DNA from 4 places in the Streptomyces sp. NPDC030995 genome. Region 1 is predicted to be linked to each of the others. Evidence: riboswitches for the same ligand, from Rfam matches in the RefSeq annotation. Region 1 holds a riboswitch; each other region holds the start of a gene.
What was found. A riboswitch is a leader RNA that binds a small molecule or an ion and turns the genes downstream of it on or off. The one in region 1 is predicted to bind cobalamin.
Positions count from the first base shown of each region.

Region 2: it holds a riboswitch for cobalamin, as region 1 does, so the genes downstream of both, ACZ45T_RS03090 (ribonucleoside-diphosphate reductase subunit alpha) here and metE (5-methyltetrahydropteroyltriglutamate--homocysteine S-methyltransferase) in region 1, are expected to answer to the same signal.
Region 3: it holds a riboswitch for cobalamin, as region 1 does, so the genes downstream of both, ACZ45T_RS17795 (ABC transporter substrate-binding protein) here and metE (5-methyltetrahydropteroyltriglutamate--homocysteine S-methyltransferase) in region 1, are expected to answer to the same signal.
Region 4: it holds a riboswitch for cobalamin, as region 1 does, so the genes downstream of both, ACZ45T_RS12010 (ABC transporter substrate-binding protein) here and metE (5-methyltetrahydropteroyltriglutamate--homocysteine S-methyltransferase) in region 1, are expected to answer to the same signal.

Region 1 is NZ_JBVIFS010000020.1:104,303-107,538, forward strand. Features, by position in the region: gene ACZ45T_RS26720 (3-hydroxybutyryl-CoA dehydrogenase) at 1-772, shown strand, start outside; cobalamin riboswitch at 943-1,167, shown strand; gene metE (5-methyltetrahydropteroyltriglutamate--homocysteine S-methyltransferase) at 1,337-3,236, shown strand, end outside.
Region 2 is NZ_JBVIFS010000001.1:616,757-619,992, reverse strand. Features, by position in the region: gene ACZ45T_RS03105 (carbon starvation CstA family protein) at 1-622, shown strand, start outside; gene ACZ45T_RS03100 (CstA-like transporter-associated (seleno)protein) at 619-816, shown strand; gene ACZ45T_RS03095 (GNAT family N-acetyltransferase) at 900-1,412, shown strand; cobalamin riboswitch at 1,453-1,584, shown strand; gene ACZ45T_RS03090 (ribonucleoside-diphosphate reductase subunit alpha) at 1,728-3,236, shown strand, end outside.
Region 3 is NZ_JBVIFS010000010.1:154,984-158,219, reverse strand. Features, by position in the region: gene ACZ45T_RS17800 (serine/threonine-protein kinase) at 1-1,109, opposite strand, end outside; cobalamin riboswitch at 1,446-1,630, shown strand; gene ACZ45T_RS17795 (ABC transporter substrate-binding protein) at 1,859-3,094, shown strand; gene ACZ45T_RS17790 (FecCD family ABC transporter permease) at 3,091-3,236, shown strand, end outside.
Region 4 is NZ_JBVIFS010000006.1:20,106-23,341, reverse strand. Features, by position in the region: gene ACZ45T_RS12025 (serine/threonine-protein kinase) at 1-769, shown strand, start outside; gene ACZ45T_RS12020 (DUF4352 domain-containing protein) at 803-1,306, opposite strand; tRNA gene ACZ45T_RS12015 (tRNA-Trp) at 1,490-1,566, shown strand; cobalamin riboswitch at 1,667-1,806, shown strand; gene ACZ45T_RS12010 (ABC transporter substrate-binding protein) at 1,852-2,847, shown strand; gene ACZ45T_RS12005 (FecCD family ABC transporter permease) at 2,844-3,236, shown strand, end outside.

The sequences.
Region 1 (3,236 bases):
CGCCGAGGCCGACGCGACCGCCGCCCGTGCGGCCCGTGAGCGCGTCGCGACGTCACTGGAGCGCGCGGTGCAGCGCGGCAAGCTCGACCGGCTCTCGGCCGAGGACGCACTGGCCCGGCTGCTGTTCACCGGCGACCTGGACTACCTCGCCGACCGGCAGCTCGTCATCGAAGCGGTGACCGAGAACCCCGAGGCCAAGACCGAGGTCTTCACCGCACTCGACAAGATCGTCGAGGACCCGGGGGCGATCCTAGCCACGAACACCTCCGCCATCCCCGTCATGCGTCTGGGCATGGCAACCCGCCGCGCCGACAGGGTCATCGGCCTCCACTTCTTCAACCCCGTTCCCGTCCTCCCCCTGGTGGAGGTGGTGACCTCCCTGCACACCTCGGCGGACACCGCCACCGCCGTCGAGACCTTCGTCCACGACACCCTGGGCAAGACCGCGATCCGCTCCCAGGACCGGTCCGGCTTCGTCGTCAACGCCCTCCTGATCCCCTACCTCCTCTCGGCCGTCCGGATGGCCGAATCCGGCTTCGCCACCGCGGCCGACATCGACGCGGGCATGGAGCTGGGCTGCGCCCATCCCATGGGCCCGCTCAAGCTGGCCGACCTCATCGGGCTCGACACCGTCGCCGCCATCGCGCAATCCCTCTACGACGAGTTCAAGGAACCGCTGTACGCCCCGCCACCGCTGCTCCGGCGGATGGTCCAGGCGGGGCTGCTCGGCCGGAAGGCCGGCCGCGGGTTCCACACGTACGGCCGGGGCTGAGGGGCTCCGGCGAGCCGCAGGGCATGAGGGGCCCGTAGCGGTGTGAGCGAGGCGCGCAGTGGCCTGGTGAGCCACTCCGCGCCTTGCTGCCTTGGGCGTTCACCGTCCGCGTGTCCCAGATCACCGTCCGGGATGTGAGCCGTGCTACCCGTCCGGCGCGACGCGGGCCTAGGGTGGCCGGTGCAGCTGGTTCGCCCCGTCCGCCAGGCGGGATGCGTCGTAAGAGGGAACCCGGTGGGAATCCGGGACTGCCCCGCAGCGGTGAGCGGGAACGACCGCCGTCATGAGCACTGGGACCGGAACCGGTCCTGGGAAGCGACGGCCAGTAGGTGCCCGCCGGGAAACCGGCAGGCGTGCCCGCGAGTCCGAAGACCTGCCCGTTGCCCGTACGCGACCGATCGCGCACGGATCCCGGTGACCTCGTGGGCGGGTCCGGGGGAGTACATGCGAGGCGGACATCCGCGCGTTCCTGTCGGGGCGCGTTCACGGTCCGCCCGCTTGGTCACCCCTTCGCGCCTCCGGCCGGTCACCGGCCATGGAGACACGCTCGCGAAGGAGAGTCCCGTGACCAGCAATTCCGCACCCGCACCTGCTCCCGCACCCGCTGCCACACCCGAACCCGCGGCCGCACGCGCCACCGTCCACGGCTACCCCCGGCAAGGCGGGAACCGGGAACTGAAGAAGGCCGTCGAGGGCTTCTGGAAGGGCCGCGTCACCGCCGACGCCCTCCGGGAGACCGCGGCGGACCTGCGCCGCTCGAACTGGAGTCAGCTCGCCGACGCCGGCATCCACGAGGTGCCCAGCGGCGACTTCTCGTACTACGACCACGTCCTCGACACCAGCGTCATGCTCGGCGCCGTCCCGGAGCGCCACCGCGCCGCGGTGGACGCCGATCCGCTCGACGGCTACTTCGCCATGGCGCGCGGCACCCAGGACGTGGCCCCGCTGGAGATGACCAAGTGGTTCGACACCAACTACCACTACCTCGTCCCCGAGCTCGGCCCCGACACCCGGTTCACGGCGCATCCCGCCAAGCAGGTCGCCGAGCTGCGCGAAGCGCTCGCCCTGGGGCACACCGCCCGCCCCGTGCTGGTCGGACCGGTCACCTACCTGCTCCTCGCCAAGCCCGCACCCGGTGTCGCCGCGGACTTCGTGCCGCTCACCCTGCTCGACCGGCTGCTGCCCGTCTACGCCGAGGTACTGGCCGAGCTCCGCGCCGCCGGAGCCGACTGGGTCCAGCTCGACGAGCCCGCCCTCGTCCAGGACCGCACCCCGGCCGAACTGAACGCCGCCGCCCGCGCCTACCGCGAACTGGGCGCCCTCACCGACCGGCCCAAGCTCCTGATCGCGTCCTACTTCGACCGGCTCGGCGAGGCCCTGCCCGTCCTGGCCAAGGCCCCGGTCGACGGACTCGCCCTCGACTTCACCGACCGCGCCGCCGCCAACCTCGCCGACCTCGCCGCCATCGGGGGCCTGCCCGGCAAGCGCCTGGTCGCCGGCGTCGTGAACGGCCGCAACATCTGGATCAACGACCACGAGAAGTCCCTGGCCACCCTGGCCACCCTCCTCGGCCTCGCGGACCGGGTCGACGTCGCCGCCTCCTGCTCGCTCCTGCACGTCCCGCTGGACGCCGCCGCCGAGCGCGACATCGACCCGCAGGTCCGCCGCTGGCTCGCCTTCGCCCGTCAGAAGACCGCCGAGATCACCACCCTCGCCCGCGGCCTGTCCCAGGGCACCGACACCATCGCCGCCGAACTCGCCGCCAACCGCGCGGACCTCGCCTCCCGCGCCAACTCCGCCCTCACGCACGACCCGGCGGTCCGGGCCAGGACCGCGGCGATCACCGACGCCGACGGCCGCCGCTCGCAGCACTACACCGAGCGGTCCGCCGCCCAGCGCGCCCACCTCGGTCTTCCGGTGCTCCCCACCACGACCATCGGCTCCTTCCCGCAGACCACGGACCTTCGGACCGCCCGCGCCGACCTGCGCGCGGGACGCATCGCCACGGCCGCCTACGAGGAGCGCATCGAGGCGGAGATCCGCGAGGTCCTCGCCTTCCAGGAGAAGACCGGCATCGACGTCCTCGTGCACGGCGAGCCCGAACGCAACGACATGGTCCAGTACTTCGCCGAGCAGCTCACCGGATACCTGGCCACCCAGCACGGCTGGGTCCAGTCCTACGGCACCCGCTACGTACGCCCGCCGGTCCTGGCCGGGGACATCTCGCGGCCCGATCCGATGACGGTGCGCTGGACGACGTACGCCCAGTCGCAGACGCCCAAGCCGGTCAAGGGCATGCTCACCGGCCCCGTCACCATGCTCGCCTGGTCCTTCGTCCGCGATGACCAGCCGCTCGCCGACACCGCCCGCCAGGTCGCCCTGGCGCTCCGGGACGAGGTGACCGACCTGGAGGCGGCCGGCACCTCCGTCATCCAGGTCGACGAGCCCGCCCTGCGCGAAACGC
Region 2 (3,236 bases), on a different contig from region 1:
CGTCTGGCTGGCGAGCGCGCTCGTCGTGGGCGCCTGGGGCTACTTCCTGTGGGTCGGCATCAAGGACCCGCTGGGTGGCATCAACCAGCTGTTCCCGCTCTTCGGCATCGCGAACCAGCTGCTCGCAGCCGTCGCCCTGGCCGTCTGCACCACCCTGCTGGTGAAGTCCGGCCGGCTCAAGTGGGCGTGGGTGACGGCCGTTCCGCTGGCGTGGGACGTGGCCGTGACGCTCACCGCCAGCTACCAGAAGATCTTCTCCGACAACCCGAAGATCGGCTTCTTCGCCCAGCGCAGCACCTACCAGGACGGAATCGACGCCGGAAAGGTGCTCAAGCCCGCGAAGAACATGGACGAGATGCACACCGTGGTCACCAACGCCACGGTGGACGGGGTCCTGTCCGTGGTCTTCGCCCTGCTGATCATCATCGTGCTGCTGGACGCCGCCCGCACCTGCCTGAAGGCCGTCCGCAAGCCCGAGTCGGTCACCCTCGCCGAGGTCCCGTGGACGGAGTCGAAGATCATCGCCCCGGCCGGGCTGATCGCGACCGCCGAGGAGAAGGCGGAGCTCGCCGCGGCGGGCCTCGACTCGGGCGGCGGACGGCTCAAGGAGCCCGTGGCGTGAGCACCGTACGGGACGTGCTGGCCAGGGCCCGGTTCTACGTACGGGAGTTCTCCGGGGAGGCGGCGTACGACCGCTACGCGGCCCACGCCCGCTCCCACGACCCGGACGCGCCGGTCATGACCCGGCGCGCGTTCGAACGCGCCCGCACGGACGCGCGCGAGGCCGACCCCCGCGAGGGCTTCGGCTGCTGCTGAGCCACACCGCTGCCGCAAGGGCCGCCGCGTCTCCCCCGGGAAATGCGGCGGCCCTTCGCGTCAGCTGTTGCAGACTCGACGGCATGGACATCGTGATCAGGACAGCCACCCCGGACGACTACGAGGAACTGGGCGACATCACCGCGCAGGCGTACCTCGACGACGGACTCCTGGACGACAACACGGACGACTCCTACGAGCGGGCGCTGCGCGATGTCGCCGGCCGGGCGGCCGACGCCGAGGTACTGGTGGCCACGCTGGGCGGCGCCCTGCTCGGCGGGGTGACCTTCGCGCCGCCCGGCAGCCGCATGGCCGACATCGCCGGGCCGGACGAGGCCGAATTCCGGATGCTGACCGTTGCCCGCGCCGGGCGTGGCCGGGGCGCGGGCGAAGCCCTCGTGCGGGCCTGCATCGAGCGGGCCCGGGCCATCGAAGGAGTGAGTCGTCTGGTGCTCTCCACCCAGGCGCAGAGTCCCGCCGCGCACCGGATCTACGAGCGGCTGGGCTTCGTCCGGATCCCCGAGCGGGACTGGTCCCCCGTCCCCTCAGTGCCGCTGCTGGCCTACGCGTTGGAGCTGCGCGTACCACAGCAGTAGCAGTCCGACACAACATGTGGGGGGTCGCGCAACGGCAGCCCCCCACATGTATGCTCATGGCTGCTGTCGCCGCAGGGGAATCCGGTGTGAATCCGGAACTGTCCCGCAACGGTATGAAGTGTCCGCCTACCGGACACCAAGTCCGAGGACCTGCCGACAGCGCGCCCGGGTCGACCGAACCGGGTGCCGACACGTCCGGGCCTCGCGGTTGGGCCGGTGGACGCCATGCGGCACGTCGCGTTCCCGCGCGCCCGCATGCGCCCGCTCGCGCCCCGCTCCGCCGATGACCGGGCCGAGCGAGGGAGAGCTCCCGCCGTGACCATCGCGCCTTCCGCACCGCGCGCCGAGTCCACTTCTGGCGACAACACCGAGGGCCCGGGGGCCACGCTGCTGCGTACCCTCACCGAACTGACGGCGGACCTCCCCGACACCGACCCCGGCCGGGTCGCCGCCGCCGCACTGCGCGGCCGCAGCGCCGCCGCGGACGACGCCGAACTGCGCGGCCTGGCCACCGAGGCCGCCGCCGGCCTGATCTCCGAGGACCCGGCGTACTCCAAGCTCGCCGCCCGGCTGCTGACGCTGGCCGTCCGCGACGAGGCCGCCGGCCAGGGCTCCACCTCCTTCTCCGCCTCCGTCGCGGTCGGCCACCGCGAGGGGCTCATCGCCGACCGCACCGCGCAGTTCGTGACGACCCACGCGGCCCGCCTGGACGCGCTGGTCGAGCACACCCTCGCCGAGGGCGCCGACGACCGTTTCGGCTTCTTCGGTCTGCGCACCCTGCACAGCCGCTACCTGCTGCGCCACCCGATCACCCGCCAGGTCATCGAGACCCCGCAGTTCTTCATGCTGCGCGTGGCCTGTGGCCTCGCCGCGGACGAGTCGGTCCCTGCCGTCGAGGAAGTGGCCTCGCTGTACCGGCTGATGAGCCGCCTCGACTACCTGCCGTCCTCCCCCACGCTCTTCAACTCCGGCACCCGGCACCCGCAGATGTCCTCCTGCTACCTGCTGGACTCCCCGCTGGACGAGCTGGACTCGATCTACGACCGCTACCACCAGGTCGCGCGCCTGTCGAAGCACGCCGGCGGCATCGGCCTCTCGTACTCCCGCATCCGCGCCCGCGGTTCGCTGATCCGCGGCACCAACGGCCACTCCAACGGCATCGTGCCGTTCCTGAAGACCCTCGACGCCTCCGTCGCCGCCGTGAACCAGGGCGGCCGCCGCAAGGGCGCCGCCGCCGTCTACCTGGAGACCTGGCACGCGGACATCGAGGAGTTCCTGGAGCTCCGCGACAACACCGGTGAGGACCAGCGCCGTACGCACAACCTGAACCTCGCCCACTGGGTCCCGGACGAGTTCATGCGCCGCGTGAACGCCGACGCCGACTGGTCGCTGTTCTCCCCGGCCGACGTGCCCGAGCTGGTCGACCTGTGGGGCGACGCGTTCGACGCCGCCTACCGCAAGGCCGAGGCGGACGGCCTGGCCCGCAAGACCATGCCCGCCCGTGACCTGTACGGCCGGATGATGCGCACCCTCGCGCAGACCGGCCAGGGCTGGATGACCTTCAAGGACGCCTCCAACCGCACGGCGAACCAGACCGCCGAGCCGGGCACGGTCGTGCACTCCTCGAACCTGTGCACCGAGATCATCGAGGTCACCAACGACGGCGAGACGGCCGTCTGCAACCTCGGCTCGGTCAACCTGGGCGCGTTCGTCGTGGACGGCGAGATCGACTGGGAGCGGATCGACGAGACCGTCCGCACCGCCGTCACCTTCCTCGACCGCGTGGTGGACATCAACTTCTACCCGACCGAGCAGGCGGGCCGC
Region 3 (3,236 bases), on a different contig from region 1:
GTGCGGCTGCCGCTCCGTGCGCGACGGGCTGCGGCGCGGCTCGCTTCGACAGTGGGGACTCCAGCGGGGCCCGCGACCGGCGCACCGGGCTGTGGAAGCGTCGGCGGCAGGTTGGGCTGCGGGTGGCCGGCAGGCTGAGGCTGAGGCTGAGGCTGCGGGAACATCGGGGGGCCGAACCCGGGAGGCGGTGCGACGGCAGCCGCAGCCCCGGGAACCACCGTGGCGGCGGGAGTCGGGCCCTCGGACACCGTCCGGCCCGAGGCGACGCGCTCCAGCATGCCGCGCGCCTGGTCTGCGGTGGGCCGGTCCTCCGGTTCCTTCGCCATCAGCGCCTGGAGCACCGGCGCGAGTGGTCCAGCCCGGCGGGGCTCCGGCAGTGGATCGGTGACGATGGCCGACAACGTGGACCACGCGGAAGTGCGGCGGAACGGCGAAGTGCCCTCCACGGCCGCGTAGAGCGTCATGCCGAGCGACCAGATGTCCGACGCGGGCCCGGGCTCCCTGCCTTGCGCGCGCTCCGGCGGCAGGTAGTCGAGAGAGCCGATGATGTCACCGCTGCGGGTCAGCTTGGCCATGGCGTCGTCGTCGGAGGCTTCCATGGTGGCGATGCCGAAATCGGTGAGTACGACCCTCCCGCCGTGCTCCATCAGCACGTTGGCGGGCTTGACGTCCCGATGCAGTACGCCGACCCGGTGCGCGGCGTCGAGCGCGTCCATCAGCTTGGCGCCGATCGCCGCGGCCTCGTGCGGCTCCAGCGGGCCACGCTCCGTCAACACGTCGTCGAGCGAGGGCCCGTCGACGAATTCCATGACGATGACCGGCAGACCCTGCTCCTCGGTCACGTCGTGCACGGTGACCACGCCGCCATGCCTAATACGGGCGGCGGCCTGCGCCTCCCGCTGCATCCGGGTCCGCAGATCGGCAAGTTCGGACGCGGAGGCGTCGTTGAAGGCACGCAGGACCTTGACGGCGACCTCTCGGTTCAGCAGTTCGTCCACCGCCCGGGCGACCACTCCCATACCGCCGCGCCCGACCATGGAGGTCACCCGGTAACGCCCCCCGAGCACCTTGCCTATCAGCTCTCCGCCCTTCCCTTCCCCCGCCTTCACCGCACGCTCCGTTCCATCGCTTCCATCGCTGTTCGCCATCGATCAGCCGGCGGCCTCAAGGGTAGAGGCAGGAGCGTGGAGGGGTTGCGGCGGCCGAAATCAGCGACACTGGATGCCGTATGCGTCATGGCATCGGGCTCTCGTCTCGGTACCACCACACAGGCTCACATCCAGGCGACCGTGCACCGAGCTGACGTCGCACTCCGCGGCCAACACCCGACAGTCGGGCGGACACACTGCCACAGGCCCAGGGATACGACGCCCTCGAAGTCGACTCTCGTCAGAGTGGGCCCTGTTGTGGTTCGTCGCACAGCTGTGGGGCTGGCGTCGCCGTATCGGCTTCTGGGATGCTTCGGTCCGTCAAGCGACGGCGGAACGAGGAAGCCGGTGAGATTCCGGCACGGTACCGCCACTGTGTAGGGGGAGCGACTCCGCCATGGCCACCGCCCGTCAAGGGGTGGGAAGGCCGGAGAAGCGTTGATCCCGAGTCAGGAGACTCACGCCGTCGCACCTCGATGTACGGGGCGGATTTCCCCAGGAGAGGCGGTGGCACTCGTGTGCCTGCGTACTTGTGTGAGCTTTGCGCTGCCGGTTGCCCATGGGAGCCGGCCGGACCGGCCTGATTCCCGGGCCCGCTCCCTCGGACTCTGAAGAGCCTTCTCCCGCCACGGAGTTCCCCTCCCGTACAGCCGCATCACGTGCGCCGGTTGCCGGTGCGCGTTTCTCTACGCATGTCACCAGGAGTCACCTTGTCCGTACGATCAGCCATGCCCAGCCGCCGTCCGGCCGCCGCGGCGGCGTTTCTCGCCCTCGCGCTCGCACTCACCGCGTGCGGTGACGGCGGCGCGGACCGGCCCGCCGACTCAAAGGCCGCGGCGGGTGACGGCTGCATCACCGATTTCGACCCGGGCAAGGACTACTTCCCGGTCAAGTCGGCGGTGAAGCACGCCAAGAACTTCACGCTCCGGTACGAGAAGAGCTACCAGGTCCTCACCGTGAACGAGCCGTACCCCAAGGGCAAGCCCGAGTCGTACGTGCTGGTCAAGTGCGGTGCCCCCAAGCCGAAGCCGACCGGCGACCTGGCGGGTGCCCCGCAGATCACCACCCCCGTCAAGAGCCTGTACTCGGCCTCGACCACGCACCTGCCCCTGCTGACCGAGACCGGCACCCTGGACGTGCTGACCGGCGTGGCGAACGCCTCCAACATCAGCTCGGCCGAGGTGACCGAGCGGGTGAAGGCGGGCAAGGTCATCGAGTACGCCAAGGACCGCACCCTCAACGCCGAGACGGTCATCGGCGCCAAGCCGGACGTGCTGATGACCCAGGGCACCGACGATCCCCAGTACCCCAAGCTGCGCCAGGCCGGCATCGCCGTCGTCGCCAACGCCGAGTGGCTGGAATCGAGCCCGCTCGGCCGCGCCGAGTGGGTCAAGGCGATGGCCGCGCTCACCGGCGCGGAGAAGCGCGCGGGCGAGGTCTTCGACACCATCGAGGGCGACTACCAGAAGGTCGCCACCAAGGCCGCCGAGACGGTCAAGGCGGGCAGGCCCGTCCAGGTGCTGCCCGGCACCATGTACCAGGGCACCTGGAACATGGCTCCCGGCGGTGGTTACGCCGGCAAGCTGATCAAGGATGCCGGCGGCACCTACCCGTGGGCGGACGAACCCGGCACCGGCAACCTCCAGCTGAACTTCGAGGCCGTGTACGCCAAGGGCGGCGAGGCACCCGTATGGCTGGTCGGCCAGCAGTGGAAGACCACCGCCGACGCGGTGAAGGCCGACAGCCGGTACGGCGAGCTGAAGGCCGTCACCGCCGGTGAGGTCTGGACGAACACCAAGGCGCAAGGCCCCGGCGGCGGCAACGACTACTTCGAGCGCGGCGTGCTGCGCCCGGACCTGGTCCTCGCCGACCTCTTCGCCCTGCTCCACCCCGACCAGGCTCAGGGCCACGACTTCACCTTCTACACCAAGGTCTCCAAGGCGTGACGACCCGGACGATCGTCACCGCGGCCGCCACGTCGGCCCGTGCCCCGGACGGGACTCCGGACGCGCCGCGGCCCGGGCGGCGCAGGCGCCTCGCAGTCGTCGGCGCGCTCGCGGCCGGCGCAGCCGCGCTGTTCGTGCTCAC
Region 4 (3,236 bases), on a different contig from region 1:
CTGGCGCGAGCTGATGGGACCGGAGGTGGAGATACCGGCTCCGGTTCCGGATCCCACCTCGCTGCGCACGACGCCGCTGCTCCGGCGCCGGCCTGCGCCGACGCAGGCCGCGCCGGAGGAACGGCGGGCGCGCAAGCGGCGCGCCGCGCTGATCACCGCCGCGGCGGTGGCGGCGTCGGCACTGCTGCTCTCGGGCCTGGCCTGGAGGTTCATGGACGACGCGGGCAGGCTGCTGCGCGACCGGGACGGGTCCCCGGCGGCCCAGAAGACCCCGTCGGCGTCGGGCTCGTCCGCGGGCTCGGCGTCGGGATCCGCCGCCTCGGCGACCGGCGGCGGGACGGCGGGAGCCTCCGGATCGGCGTCGAGCACGCCCAAGGAGTCGAAGCAGCCCACGGCCGTCCCGTACGCCGGGGTGCGCCTGGACGTGACGAACTCGGCCGACCTCAGGGAACCGGTTCAGCGCCAGGACCGCACCGGGGACATCCGCCTGAACTGCGAGAGGACCGGCTGCGATCTGGAGAGCGACGCAAGCGTGATCACCAAGCTGTTCGAAGATCAGAACGGCTCCCTCGACGTGTGCCGGGCCGCCCTCACGGACGTCGACACCCGATCCTTCGGGCTGGCCGGGGCGGCGAACGGCAGCGAGTTCTGTATCAAGCACCCGTCGGGGGACATCGCGCTGTTCGTGATCCAGAACAAGTCGCTCGTGGAGTTGAAGAACTGGACCAAGTGGGTGACCGCGGACATCACGGTCTGGCCCGCGTCCTGACACCGCAGGCCCGCGAAGATGCCCCGACGGGGCTTACGGCAGGCTCCACTGGCCCACGTCGTCGGCCAGGCCGCCGTTCAGGGCGAACTGGACCGCGGCCAGGCCGGCGTCCTTGGGGAGCCGGAAGCTGACGAAGCCCTCCGTCGTGCCACCGGGGTCGAGCGTGACGGTGTCGGGGAAGTTCGGCCCGGCGGTCGTCGGGAGGTTGAGCCCGGTGAACCGCTGCCCGGTGGTGTCCAGCAGATGCGCGGAGGGTGCGGGGGAGTCCTTGTAGACGGCGGTCCCGGTGTTCTCCAGGTGGAGCCGCACCGCGACGAGCCGGTCGGCGCCGCCGGGCTCGGGGGTGGAGGAGCTCGCGGGGGCGGCCGGGTCGACCACCTGCGTGAGCCTGACGTCGAGCCGCTGCCCGGGCTCGTTGCCGGCGAGGGAAACCGTCTCACCCGATCCGCCGGGGGCTGCGGCCAGCAATGCGGGGACGAGGAGCGCGACCGCCGCGAGGAAGCTCCGCGAGCGGCCCGGTGCTCGGCTTCGGGGCATGGCGGAACCTCCCGATCCACGGGCTGCCCTGCCCACGATCCTCCGTGCCCGCGGGTCCCGCCACCCGCGACCCGCGACCCTGCCGGGCATCGACCGCTCGACATGTCCGCTGTCTCGAGAGGCGGACACGAGCCAAAAACAGTGGATCTTCGGACCCGGCCGTGCCATGGTTGGTCCCAGCGAAGGGGTGTAGCTCAGCTGGTCAGAGCGCCGGTCTCCAAAACCGGATGTCGTAGGTTCAAATCCTGCTACCCCTGCCACAGGGAATGAACGAAGGCCCACATCAGCAGTTGATCCTGCTGACGTGGGCCTTCGGTGTTCCGACGGTGCATCAGACCCCTTCCGGAGCCGGTGACGCGCGCTCTGGCAGACTGGGTCGCGTTACCCCAGGCGGTGCAGGACAGGAAACCGGTGCGATTCCGGTGCGGTCCCGCCACTGTGACCGGGCATCCCTCGCGGGAGACCGGGAGTCAGACACTGACGCACCGCCTCTGCTCGTCCTTCACGTCGACCAGGGGACGCGGATCCCCCGGAGAGGCTTCGCCATGTCGCGTACCCGCGCCGTTTTGCGCGCATTCCTGCCTGTCGCACTTCTGATACCCCTGGCCGCGTGCAGTGGTTCACCAGGCGCGCGGGAGCACGGGGAGGCCACGGAGTCCGCCGCCGCGCCCGGGTTCCCGTACACCCTCACCAACTGTGGTGTGAGCAGCACCTATCAGGCCCCGCCCCAGCGCGCCGTCAGCATGAACCAGCACTCCACCGAGCTGCTGCTCGCCCTCGGGCTGGGCGACCGGATCGTCGGATCCGCCTATCTCGACGACGCCGTGCTGCCGCTCTACCGGCCCGCCTACGACAAGATCAAGGTGCTGGCCAAGGAGTACCCCTCCAAGGAGATCCTGCTCGGCGCCGACCCCGACTTCGTGTACGGGGGGTACGCCAGCGCCTTCGACAAGGCGCAGGGCCGCGACCGCGAGGGGCTCGCCAAGGCGGGCATCAACTCCCGGCTCAACGTGGAGTACTGCTCCGAGGGGCGGGTCGGCTTCGACCAGCTCAAGACCGAGATCACCGAGGTCGCGCGGACCTTCGGCGTGCCCGAGCGCGGCGCGAAGCTCGTCGAGGACGAGCAGCGCCGCATCGACGCCGTGACCGCCCGGGTCAAGGACAAACCCCGGCCGTCCGTCTTCGTCTATGACTCCGGCGAGGCCTCCGCCTCCACCTCGGGAGGCAATGGCATCGGCAACGAGATCGTCTCCCTCTCCGGCGGGACGAACGTCTTCGCCGACCTCAAGGACACCTTCGGTGACGTGTCGTGGGAGAAGGTCATCGAGCGGGCGCCCGAGGTCGTCCTCATCTACGACTACGGCGGCACCACCGTCGAAGCCAAGAAGCAGCGACTGTTGAACGACCCGGCACTCGCCGGGGTTCCCGCCGTCAAGAACCGGCGGTTCGTCGTCCTGCCGCTCTCCTCCGCCGTCCTGGGCGTGCGCGTCGCCGACGCCATCGAGTCCCTGGGCCGCCAGCTCCACCCCGACGCCGCGTGAGGCTCCGTACCGCCGCGGTCCTCCTCGTACTCGTCGGCGCGCTCGCCGCGTCCGCCGTCGCGGGTCTGGCGCTGGGGCCCGTACGGATCGCCCCGGGCCGGGTGTCCGACATCGTCCTCGGCGGTCTGTCGGGCGAGCGGCGCACCGGAGCCTTCGCCTCCATCGTGTGGGACGTCCGGATGCCGCGCGTGCTCCTCGGGGCCGTCGTGGGCGCCGGGCTCGCGGTGGCGGGCGCCGTGCTGCAGGCGCTCGTACGCAATCAGCTCGCGGACCCCTTCCTGCTCGGCGCCTCCTCCGGGGCCTCGGCGGGAGCCGTGGTGGTGATCGTGTTCGGCGCGGGGGCCGTCGGGTTCGCCGGCGGGGTGGGTGTGCCGCTCGCCGCCTTCGCG